DNA from 2 places in the Enterobacter sp. B79-1 genome. Region 1 is predicted to be linked to the other one. Evidence: predicted binding sites of a transcription regulator. Region 1 holds the regulator's gene; the other holds the start of a gene.
What was found. The regulator PurR, encoded in region 1, represses purine synthesis genes. The targets are predictions, from matches to a motif close to CANGCAAACGTTTGCNTG.

Region 1 (5,974 bases):
GACTCGCCAGGAAGCACAGACCCAGCTGTAACGTGTTCTGCAGCGCGGCGGCGCGTCCCGTCGCCTGTGGGAACGGACGTAACGCCTGCGCCACCACGATGGGGTAAATAGCACCGTTAGCGACTGCCATGACGCAGAAAGGAATCAAAATTTCGGTCAGGCCCGTACCCGGAATAAACCCGACGGCCCATGTGCCGAAAACGCTTAACGCGAACAGTACCAGTAGCCAGGGCAGCATCTGCTGGCCTTCCCACTTCTGCAGCGCTGCACGACAGCCGTAGCCGCCGACCAGGAAAGCAATGGTCTGCGGAACATAACTCAGGCCGATTGCCGCCGGGCTGTATCCCATATCGTGCAGAATGAACGGCGAGCCAGTCAGCCACGCGAAGAAACTGGCGGAACAGGCCGCGTAAATCAGGACGTTGCCGCGATAGGCTTTTGAACGCAGCAGCGAGGCAAAGGTCATCGGCTTCGCGTCAGGATGCGTCTCTTTTTTATGCGCAGGCTTGAGGAAAAACGCAGGCAGCATTAATACCAGCGTGATGGCAAAGAGCGTGGCGAAGATCGCCTGCCAGTCGAAATGGGCCAGGATCCAGCTTCCGAGCAACGGTGCGAGGGCAGGCGAGAGACCGACCAGCGGCATAATGGTGGCGAAAATTCGGTTAGTGCGTGATGCCGGGTAATAATCCGTCACCAGCGCCTGCCAGGTGACCGCTGCAGCACAGACGCCAACGGCCTGAATGAATCGCAGTACCAGCAGCCAAGTGGCGTCGCGTACCCACAGCATGCCCAGGCAGCCCACGGCAAAAATAGCCAGACCCAGCAGCAGCACCGGTTTACGACCAAAGCGGTCGGAGAGCGGTCCCCAGAGCAGTTGTGCGAAGGCAAAACCGGCGAGGAACAGGCTCAGGCTGGCGCTGATAGCGGCTGCGGGGGTTTGCAGATCTTCCTGCATCGCGGCAAAGGCGGGCAGATACATGTCGGTCGCTAAAAAGCCCAGCACGCTTAAGCCGCCGAGCCAGACTAAAAATCCTTTCCTGGGTTGCATTGTTTTATTCTCCTGAGGAGGCAGGTGTACGTTGGCGCAGAGTGTAGGGAGTGCAAAGCGGCTTGTGAAACGCTAATATTTGCTGAGTGCATTCAAATTTTTTGCAGGCAGAGCATGTGGTCAGATTATTCTCTTGAAGTGGTGGATGCTGTTGCCCGTAACGGCAGTTTCACCGGTGCCGCGCAGGAGTTACACCGCGTACCCTCGGCGATCAGTTACACCGTGCGTCAGCTGGAAGAGTGGCTGGCGGTTCCGCTGTTCGAGCGGCGTCATCGCGACGTGGAATTAACGCCTGCAGGGGCGTGGTTTTTGAAGGAAGGGCGTTCTGTCATCAAAAAAATGCAGATCACCCGCGAGCAGTGTCAGCAGATCGCTAACGGCTGGCGAGGCCATCTCTCCATCGCGGTGGATAATATCGTTAAGCCGGAACGGACCCGGCAAATGATCGTGGATTTCTATCGTCACTTTTCTGATGTCGAACTGCGGGTCTCCCAGGAGGTGTTCAACGGCGTCTGGGATGCGCTGGCGGATGGCAGGGTGGAGATGGCGATTGGTGCAACGCAGGCGATCCCCGTTGGGGGACGCTATGCATTTCGCGATATGGGGATGCTGAGCTGGACCTGCGTTGTCGCCAGCGATCATCCGCTGGCGGCAATGGAAGGCCCTCTCAGCGATGACACGCTGCGCAACTGGCCGTCGCTGGTGCTGGAAGATACCTCGCGCTCGCTGCCCAAGCGCATCACCTGGCTCCTGGACAACCAGCGCCGCGTGGTGGCCCCTGACTGGGAATCGTCGGCAACCTGTCTTTCTGCGGGGCTGTGCGTGGCGATGGTGCCCGTTCACTTCGCGCGTCCGCGCATCGATACCGGAGAGTGGACAGCGCTGACGCTGGAAAATCCGTTCCCGGATGCGGCCTGCTGTCTGACCTGGCAGCAAAACGACGTATCGCCTGCGATGGCCTGGCTTCTGGATTATCTGGGAGACAGTGAAACGTTGAATCGGGAGTGGCTACGGGAGCCAGCATAACTGGCTCCGTAAGCGATTAACGGCGATAGTCGCGGAACGGACCGTCCGCCACGGAGCGGCGCTCGATGAGGCGTGGGTGAACTTCAATCGACTGGGATTCTTCACGCTTGTTGACGATCCTGTCCATCAGCATGTTGAAAGCCGTTTCGCCCAGCGAGTCTTTTGGCTGGTGAATGGTGGTCAGCGCCGGGGTGAAGAAGCGCGCGTTACGCACGTTGTCATACCCGATCACGGAAATATCCTGCGGCACCCGCAGGCCCAGCTCGTCGGCGGCGCAGAGTGCGCCCATCGCCATAATATCGCCGCCACAGAAAACAGCCGTCGGGCGATGCGGTTGGGAGACAATCTGCTGCATTGCGCGGTAACCGGATTCCGGCTCAAAGTCGCCCTGGACAATCCAGTTTTCCGGCACGGTGATGAGCGCCTCTTCCATTGCCTTCATAAACCCGGCCAGACGGCCCGCACCGGTGTTGCGCTCCAGCGGACCCGGGATCACGCCAATCTCACGGTGACCGCGTTCGATCAGATAACGACCGGCCATATAGCCGCCTTCAAAGGCATTATCGATAACGGAATCGGTGAAGTCCGCGCGCGCTTCGCCCCAGTCCATCACCACCATCGGGATGTGGCGGTACTCTTCCAGCATGGACAGTACGGACTCTGGGTACTCGGAACACATTACCAGCAGGCCATCGACGCGCTTTTGCGCCATCATCGACAGGTAGGCGCGCTGCTTCTCAATGCTGTTCCACGCGTTGCCCAGAATCAGCGTATAGCCTTTCTGGAAGCAGTTTTTCTCAACGGCTTCGATGATTTCGGCAAAATAGGCCGCTTCACTGCTGGTCGCCAGCAAGCCAATCGACTTGGTGTGATTCACCTTCAGGCTGCGCGCAACCGCACTTGGGGAGTAATGTAACTCCTTGATCGCCGCCCAGACGGCGTTGCGCGTCTCTTCCGCGACGAAGCGGGTTTTGTTAATTACATGTGATACGGTTGTAGTGGAAACGTTTGCGCGTTTTGCTACGTCTTTTATTGTTGCCATTCAATGTCACTCCAGACCATATCCTAACCTCCTGAAAAACTTGAAGGTAAACGTTTGCCTTCTCTCACCCTTATTACGCAATCTTGAGTTGCGACACGCCGGGAAAACGACACAGGACGTCAGGAGGGGGTCAATGGCCGGTACGCTAATAAATTTAGCGTGGAATTTTGTCCTATCTTGATGAAAAGGGGAAGAGCTAAAGTGGATATCAGTTTAAATCCAGGAAGATTTTTGACGTAAACTGTGTAAAAATGAGCAAGCTCACTTTTCGTGGGGTGATTAAAAGGAGAAAAATTGATGAGTTCCGATCTGAAGTTTTCGCTGGTGACCACCTTTATCGTGCTGGCATTGATTGTTGCCGGTGGTTTGACGGCTGCGCTGCACTGATTTACGCGGGGGGAGAGTCCTCTCCCTCCTCATTTTCTTCCTATTGTTACCTCTCCGGCAAAAATCTTTTGCCAAAATGTTAACTTCTCAAATTTTGTGATTGATGTCATGCTTTTGACTTCTTAGTTCTGTGTCGCGTGATGACACGGCATCCGGAGTTGACTCATGAAAATCAATTTTCCTCTGCTGGCCCTGGCGATTGGCGCCTTTGGGATCGGCACCACTGAATTTTCCCCGATGGGGTTACTGCCTGTTATCGCACGCGGTGTAGACGTCTCTATTCCTGCGGCCGGGATGTTAATCAGCGCCTATGCCATCGGCGTGATGGTCGGGGCCCCGCTGATGACGCTGCTGCTGTCGCACCGCGCGCGTCGCAATGCGCTGATATTTTTGATGGCGATCTTTACGCTGGGCAACGTGCTCTCCGCGATTGCGCCGGATTACACCACTCTGATGCTGTCGCGTATTCTGACCAGCCTGAATCATGGCGCATTTTTCGGTCTGGGCTCGGTTGTTGCGGCAAGCGTGGTTCCGAAGCACAAGCAGGCCAGCGCGGTGGCGACCATGTTTATGGGGCTGACGATCGCCAACATAGGCGGTGTGCCTGCGGCCACCTGGCTGGGTGAAGTCATTGGCTGGCGAATGTCTTTCCTGGCGACAGCAGGGCTGGGCGTGGTGGCGATGGTGGCGCTGTTCTTCTCCTTACCGAAGGGGAGCGCCGGGGAACGTCCTGACGTGCGCAAAGAGCTGTCGGTGCTGATGCGTCCTCAGGTGCTTTCCGCGCTGCTGACCACGGTGCTGGGGGCAGGTGCGATGTTTACCCTCTACACCTATATTTCACCGGTGCTGCACGATATTACCCACGCGACGCCGATCTTTATTACCGCGATGCTGGTGCTGATAGGCGTGGGCTTCTCTATCGGTAACTATCTGGGCGGAAAACTGGCCGATCGCTCCGTGAGCGGTACGCTGAAAGGCTTTTTAACCCTGCTGATTGTCATCATGATTGCGATCCCGTGGCTGGCACGCAACGAATGGGGTGCGGCGATCGCAATGGTCGTGTGGGGTGCTGCCACCTTTGCCGTGGTACCACCGCTTCAGATGCGGGTGATGCGTGTCGCCCATGAAGCGCCAGGTCTCTCTTCTTCCGTGAATATCGGTGCGTTTAACTTGGGTAATGCGCTGGGGGCTGCAGCGGGCGGGGCGGTGATTTCCGGTGGGCTGGGATACAGTTTTGTGCCGGTGATGGGCGCAATTATTGCCGCACTCGGCCTGCTGTTAGTGCTGATGTCCGGTCGTAAACAGCCAGAAGCTGCCTGCGCGGCGGAATAAACAAAAACGCAGAAGGGCGAACCCTTCTGCGTGTCTCTTACGCGGCGAAGTTCTTCGCCACAAAGTCCCAGTTAGCCAGTGCCCAGAAGTGCTCCAGATAGTTAGGACGCGCGTTACGGTAATCAATGTAGTAAGCGTGTTCCCATACGTCCACGGTCATCAGCGGTTTAGCGCTGGTAGTCAGCGGGGTGCCCGCATTAGAGGTGGAAACGATAGCCAGCTTGCCATCCGCTTCTTTGACCAGCCACGTCCAGCCGGAACCGAAGTTTTTGATGGCCGCATCGGTAAACTTCGCTTTGAAGTCCGCGAAGCTGCCAAAAGCGGCGTTAATGGCGCTCGCCAGTTCACCGTCAGGTTCACCACCGGCATTTGGCGCCAGGCAGTGCCAGTAGAAGGTGTGGTTCCACACCTGAGCCGCGTTGTTAAACACGCCACCCTCTGAGCTACGGACGATCTCTTCCAGCGTTTTGCCTTCGAAATCGGTACCTTTAATGAGGTTGTTCAGATTGGTGACATAGGTTTGATGATGTTTGCCGTAATGGTACTCCAGCGTTTCCGCAGAAATGTGTGGTGCCAGGGCGTCTTTTGCATACGGTAGTGCAGGTAATTCGAACGACATTGCTTCTCTCCTTATTTTATTTGTACGTTGTCAATAACCCTACAGACAACAGGGAAAGGATAGCAAATTGAAAGAGTATGCAAAAGAGGAACTTACCCTGCCACGCGTGCGGCAGGGCAGGGGTTAGCGAATGGTTTTTGGCGTCATCACACGGCGCGCGCCAACGTAATGACGCACCCAGTAGTCTTCACTGAGTGAGGTAATCTGGATGTCCTGGCCGCTACGCGGTGACTGAATGAATTTTCCGTTGCCGACATAGACCCCGACATGGTCAGCCGTGCCGCGACCCTGGGTACGGAAGAACACCAGGTCACCGTTCTCCAGCTCACCACGATTGACCGGTGCGGCGTCGCGCAGGTGGTACATTTCATTAGCGGTACGCGGAATACGGAACTTCACCAGGTCTTTATAAGCGTAATAGACCAGGCCACTGCAATCGAAACCCGTTCGCGGAGAAGTGCCACCCCAGTGATACGGTTTACCTATTTGCCCCATTAATTTATTCATCGCCGTTTTTTGC
Region 2 (5,974 bases), 230 kb from region 1:
CAGCCAGAAGCGCAGCGCGAGCGGCATGCTCGAACCCGGCGCCTAGTTCTTCTTTCTGGCGGGCGTCATTTCCCGCCTCAATTCTCAGTTTTTTCTGCTGGTTTCTCCCTGGTCACACTGACATACTGGCGTATCAGGACAGATGCGCCGATTTTTCGTTGAGGAACACTATGAAGAAGATTGTCATTGCCGCTGCGTTAATTGTGAGTGGCCTGCTGGTAGGCTGTAACCAGCTTACGCAGTACACCGTCAGTGAGCAGGAAATTAATCAGGCGCTGGAAAAACATAATAACTTTGCCAAAGACATCGGCGTCCCGGGCCTTGCCGATGCCCATATCGTCCTCAGCAATCTCGCCAGCCAGATTGGACGTGAAGAACCGAACAAAGTCACCCTTTCCGGTGACGCCACGCTGGATATGACCTCATTATTTGGCAACCAGAAAGCCGATATTAAGCTGAAGCTCAAGGCGCTGCCGGTCTTCAACAAAGAGAAAGGGGCCATTTTCCTGCAGGAAATGGAGATCGTCGATGCGGTCGTCACGCCGGACAAAATGAAGCCGGTACTGCAAACCCTGATGCCTTATCTGAATCAGTCGCTGCGTAATTACTTCAACCAGCAACCCGCCTATGTCTTGAGCGAAGACAAGAGCAAGGGTGAAGCGCTCGCGAAAAAGTATGCAAAAGGGATAGAGGTGAAACCGGGAGAAATCATTATTCCTTTCACCGATTAACCTGAAGGGCGCGGAAGCGCCCTTTTTTTTCGCAGAAAAGTGTGCAAACGAAAACGTTTCCGCTTATGATTTGTGTCCGGCAAAAACAGCCATCCTTATGACTGATTCCTGACAAGCCGGAGCTTCCATGACTGCACAACCCCAGGTTCTTAAAATCCGCCGCCCTGACGACTGGCATATCCATCTGCGCGATGGCGATATGCTGAAAACCGTCGTGCCCTACACCAGCGAAATTTATGGCCGCGCGATTGTTATGCCTAACCTGGTTCCGCCAGTCACGACCGTCGATGCCGCAATGGCTTACCGCCAGCGTATTCTTGACGCCGTTCCGGCGGGGCATGATTTCACCCCGCTGATGACCTGCTACCTGACCGATTCACTCGATCCGAACGAAGTGGAACGAGGGTTTAACGAAGGCGTCTTCACCGCGGCGAAACTCTACCCGGCCAATGCCACCACCAACTCCAGCCACGGTGTGACCAGCATTGATGCCATCATGCCCGTTCTGGAACGGATGCAAAAACTGGGCATGCCGCTGCTGGTACACGGGGAAGTGACGCACGCCGAGATTGATATCTTCGACCGTGAAGCCCGGTTTATCGAAACGGTAATGGAACCGCTGCGCCAGCGTCTGCCTGCCCTCAAAGTGGTGTTTGAACACATCACAACCAAAGACGCCGCGGAATATGTTCGCGATGGCAACGATCTTATCGCCGCCACCATCACGCCTCAGCACCTGATGTTTAACCGTAACCATATGCTGGTTGGCGGCGTGCGCCCTCACCTCTATTGCCTGCCGATCCTCAAACGCAATATCCACCAGCAAGCCCTGCGCGAGCTGGTTGCCAGCGGTTTCTCCCGCGCGTTCCTGGGTACCGACTCCGCCCCGCACGCGCGTCATCGTAAAGAGGCCAGCTGCGGCTGCGCGGGTTGCTTCAACGCTCCGACTGCGCTGGCGAGCTATGCCACCGTGTTTGAAGAGATGAATGCGCTGGAACATTTTGAAGCGTTCTGCTCCCTCAACGGCCCACGCTTCTATGGTCTGCCGATCAATGAGAGCTTCATCGAACTGGAGCGCAAAGCCAGCCAGGTGGACGACGCGATTCCGTTGACGGATGACACGCTGATCCCGTTCCTGGCCGGTGAAACCGTACACTGGACGGTAAAACGTTAAAAAATCAACGCCTCTTGTTGTCAAATCCATAATATACCTGTATATATAAACAGTATATTACACAGGGGGCATTTATGCGTATTGAAGTCACCATTGCCAAAACAACCGTTCTGCCTGCTGGCGCACTCGATGCGCTGGCGGGCGAGTTATCCCGTCGTATTCACAGCACCTTTCCTGAAAATGATGGCGCCGTAACGGTACGTTACGCGGCCGCAAACAACCTCTCCGTCATCGGCGGTGCAAAAGAAGACAAAGATCGTATCCGCGACATCCTGCAGGAAACGTGGGAAAGCGCCGACGACTGGTTCATAACGGATTAACCTTGCTCCCTCATTGTTTTGTTTTGCCGGGTCGCCCCGGCTTTTTTTTGTTTTTTTATCCTGGATAAGTTCAAATTATTTCAGCATCTTCTTAGAAAATCGTGAACAAGACGGTGTTTTATTGTTCGAAGAATCCTAAAACGCAGAAAAATGTGTTGCCAGCTGTTTATTTTTCTCTTCGGAACCCTTATTACTTGTATACTGAAGATGCTTTCAGAAAAACATGCATTGAACCTCAAAGCCGTTGTCTTCTAACACGCATTTAGGGGGTTATAATGGAAAAGAATAGTGAAGTCATCCAGACCCATCCGCTTGTCGGCTGGGATATCAGTACCGTAGATAGCTACGATGCGCTGATGCTGCGTTTGCACTACCAGACCCCAAATCAACTCAACCGTGACGAAGCGGAAGTTGGACAGACGCTGTGGCTTACAACAGACGTCGCCCGTCAGTTTATTTCTATTTTAGAAGCAGGTATCGCAAAAATAGAATCTGGCGACTATCAGGAAAATGAGTATAAACGGCATTAGTACAATGCCCATTTTTCACTCAACAGGCACCCACGTGGTGCCTTATTTATTTCTCCCTTGTATCAGCCCGCATAGTTAATTACTCTGCTAACAAAGCGTGAGTTAACGAGATGCATATGAGATACGACTTAATCATTATTGGCAGCGGTTCTGTAGGTTCTGCTGCCGGTTATTACGCAACGCAGGCCGGTCTGAAGGTTCTGATGATTGATGCCCATCTTCCTCCGCACGCGGAAGGTAGCCATCACGGTGATACCCGTCTTATTCGCCACGCCTATGGTGAAGGAGAGCGTTATGTCCCGCTGGTCTTACGTGCCCAGACGCTGTGGGATGAACTGGCAACGCTGACCGAAGAACGCATTTTTGACCGCACGGGGATTATCAACCTTGGCCCGGCCAGTTCTGCATTTCTTGCGAACGTGGAAAAGAGCGCGAAGGAATTTAATCTTGATGTTGAACGTCTGGATGCGAACGGCATTATGCAACGCTGGCCGGAGATCGCCGTTCCGGATGATTACATCGGGCTGTTTGAAGCCAACTCGGGCGTACTGCATTGTGAATCGGCCATTAAGACCTGGATTGATTTGGCGGCAAAAGCCGGCTGTGCCCAGTTGTTCAACTGCCCCGTAAGCGGCATTACCCATCATGCTGACGGTGTCACCGTCACCACCGCTGACGGAGACTATTCTGCGTCTCGGCTGCTAATTAGCGCCGGAACCTGGGTAACAAAACTGCTCCCGGATCTGCCCATTCAGCCCGTGCGCAAAGTCTTCTCCTGGTTCCAGTCAGACGGGCGTTACAGCGCGCAGAATAAATTCCCGGCATTCACCGGCGAGTTACCGAACGGCGATCAGTTCTACGGATTCCCGTCAGAAAAGGACGCGCTTAAGATTGGCAAACACAACGGCGGACAAATTATCTCCACGCCTGAGGAGCGCAAACCCTATGGCGCATACCCTCAGGATGGTTCAGAAGCATTCATGTTCTTGCGCACTATCCTGCCGGGCGTTGGCGGCTTGCTCTACGGCGCAGCCTGCACCTATGACAATACGCCTGATGAAGATTTCATCATTGATACCCTGCCGGGACATGACAACACGCTGCTCATTACCGGGCTCAGCGGCCACGGTTTCAAGTTCGCCTCCGTGCTTGGCGAAATTGCCGCGCAGTTTGCGCAGGGTATTACGCCGCCATTTGATCTGCAGCCCTTCTCGCTCTCACGTTTTAACGGATAATACCCGCCAGGCTCCGGTCCCCCGGAGCCTCTTTTATCTGAGGAAAAATGATGCGCAGGATCGTCGATTTACTCGTCAATAATATTCGCGAGCATTTTATGCTCTATCTGTTGTTGTGGGCGCTGCTGGCCATCATTGATGTTATTTACATTGTATTTTATTGAAAAGAAACGCTTACGTTTATTGACACTTCTTGAGGTTAATTATTTTTAACGCATCCACTGATTCCGCCTGAGTTATATTGCTCGAAGCTTTTGAAATACATCCGCGCAACACCTTCAAATACGCTGAAATAAATTAAATTAAAAACGTTATCTACTTATTTCAGTTGCAATATCCTCTATTCCCGTTCATTTTTATTGCTCGAATGATTTTGAGTGGTATCTCCTATGCAATTGCGTAATACCCCCCATCGCTACGGAATAATATCCATAGGTTTGCACTGGATATTCGCGCTTGCGGTGTATGCTATGTTCGGGCTTGGGCTCTGGATGGTCACGTTAAGCTATTATGACGGCTGGTATCACCAGGCACCGGAACTGCATAAAAGCATAGGTGTCCTGTTGATGATGGGTCTGGTTGTTCGCGTCGTCTGGCGACATATTTCCCCACCGCCACCCGCGCCGAAAACCCACGGTAAATTCACGCGCGTGAGCGCTGTCGCGGCCCATATTGCGCTCTACGCCCTGCTTTTTGCCATTCTGATTAGCGGATACCTTATTTCAACAGCAGATGGCAAGCCGATCAGCGTCTTTGGTCTTTTTGACGTTCCCGCCACGCTCAGCGATGCTGGCGTCCAGGCGGATACCGCTGGCGTTGTCCATCTGTGGCTGGCCTGGAGCGTGGTTATTCTTTCTGTCCTTCATGGGCTCGCGGCCCTCAAACATCACGTTATCGATAAAGACGACACGCTGAAGCGCATGCTTGGCCGTTCGTCTTCTGACTCTGGAGCATAAAATGAAAAAACACCTGCTGGGCATCGCCTTAGGTTCACTGTTATTCACCACCGGTTCTGCTGTTGCGGCTGATTATAAAATTGATAAAGAGGGCCAACATGCCTTCGTCAATTTCCGTATTCAGCATCTTGGCTATAGCTGGCTATATGGCACCTTTAACGATTTTGATGGCACCTTTACTTTTGACGAGAAAAATCCGGCAGCGGATAAAGTCAATGTCACCATTAATACCAATAGCGTGGATACTAACCACGCCGAGCGTGATAAACATTTACGCAGTGCAGAATTTCTGAACGTATCGAAATTCCCGCAGGCGACATTCGCCTCTACCGGCGTGAAAAAGGACGGTGACAAGCTGGATATTACCGGCAACCTGACGCTTAATGGCGTAACGAAACCCGTCACTCTTAATGCGAAATTGCTTGGTCAGGGTGATGATCCGTGGGGCGGGAAACGTGCAGGCTTCGAAGCTGCAGGTAAAATTCACCTGAAAGACTTTAACATCACCACGGATTTAGGCCCGGCATCTCAGGATGTTGAACTGATTATTTCCGTGGAAGGCGTTCAGCAAAAGGGATAAAAATATGCCCGGCGGTATTTTCCGTCGGGCATAAACATTACTCAGGGTCGGGAATACCCAGTTTGGTATTCAGACGTCCGCGGGATTTATTAAAAATCTTGTTCCCGTTTTCGCGACCTGCGCGACGGCGACGCTGCTCTTCTTCCGGCAACACGCTCTCTTCGCTGCACAGCTCACTACAGCAGCCGTTAAATTTCTCAGCGCAGGTTGGACACTGAATAAACAGCAGGTGGCAACCGTCGTTTTTGCAGTTGGTATGCGTATCGCAAGGCGTTCCGCACTGGTGGCAGTGGGCGATCACGTCGTCGGAAATACGTTCCCCCATGCGCTCGTCAAAGACAAAGTTTTTGCCGATAAAGCGCACCGGCAGGCCCTGCTCACGCGCGCGGCGAGCATACTCAATGATGCCACCTTCGATGTGCCAGACCTTGTTGAAACCGTTATGCTT

Region 2: pyrC (dihydroorotase) is a predicted target of PurR. The motif match lies at 778-795, and genes of this name have one in related genera.

What each region holds. Positions count from the first base shown of each region.
Region 1 covers NZ_JBYAZJ010000001.1:769,130-775,103, reverse strand. Annotated here, with positions in the region: gene punC (purine nucleoside transporter PunC) at 1-1,048, opposite strand, end outside; gene punR (DNA-binding transcriptional activator PunR) at 1,163-2,074, shown strand; gene purR (HTH-type transcriptional repressor PurR) at 2,091-3,116, opposite strand; gene cydH (cytochrome bd-I oxidase subunit CydH) at 3,414-3,503, shown strand; gene AC2T6E_RS03690 (MFS transporter) at 3,669-4,835, shown strand; gene sodB (superoxide dismutase [Fe]) at 4,873-5,454, opposite strand; gene AC2T6E_RS03680 (C40 family peptidase) at 5,578-5,974, opposite strand, start outside.
Region 2 covers NZ_JBYAZJ010000001.1:996,281-1,002,254, forward strand. Annotated here, with positions in the region: gene mdtH (multidrug efflux MFS transporter MdtH) at 1-46, shown strand, start outside; gene AC2T6E_RS04860 (lipoprotein) at 171-731, shown strand; gene pyrC (dihydroorotase) at 859-1,905, shown strand; gene dinI (DNA damage-inducible protein I) at 1,980-2,225, shown strand; gene bssS (biofilm formation regulator BssS) at 2,501-2,755, shown strand; gene solA (N-methyl-L-tryptophan oxidase) at 2,872-3,990, shown strand; gene AC2T6E_RS04885 (DUF2770 family protein) at 4,041-4,154, shown strand; gene AC2T6E_RS04890 (cytochrome b) at 4,380-4,946, shown strand; gene AC2T6E_RS04895 (YceI family protein) at 4,948-5,526, shown strand; gene trhO (oxygen-dependent tRNA uridine(34) hydroxylase TrhO) at 5,564-5,974, opposite strand, start outside.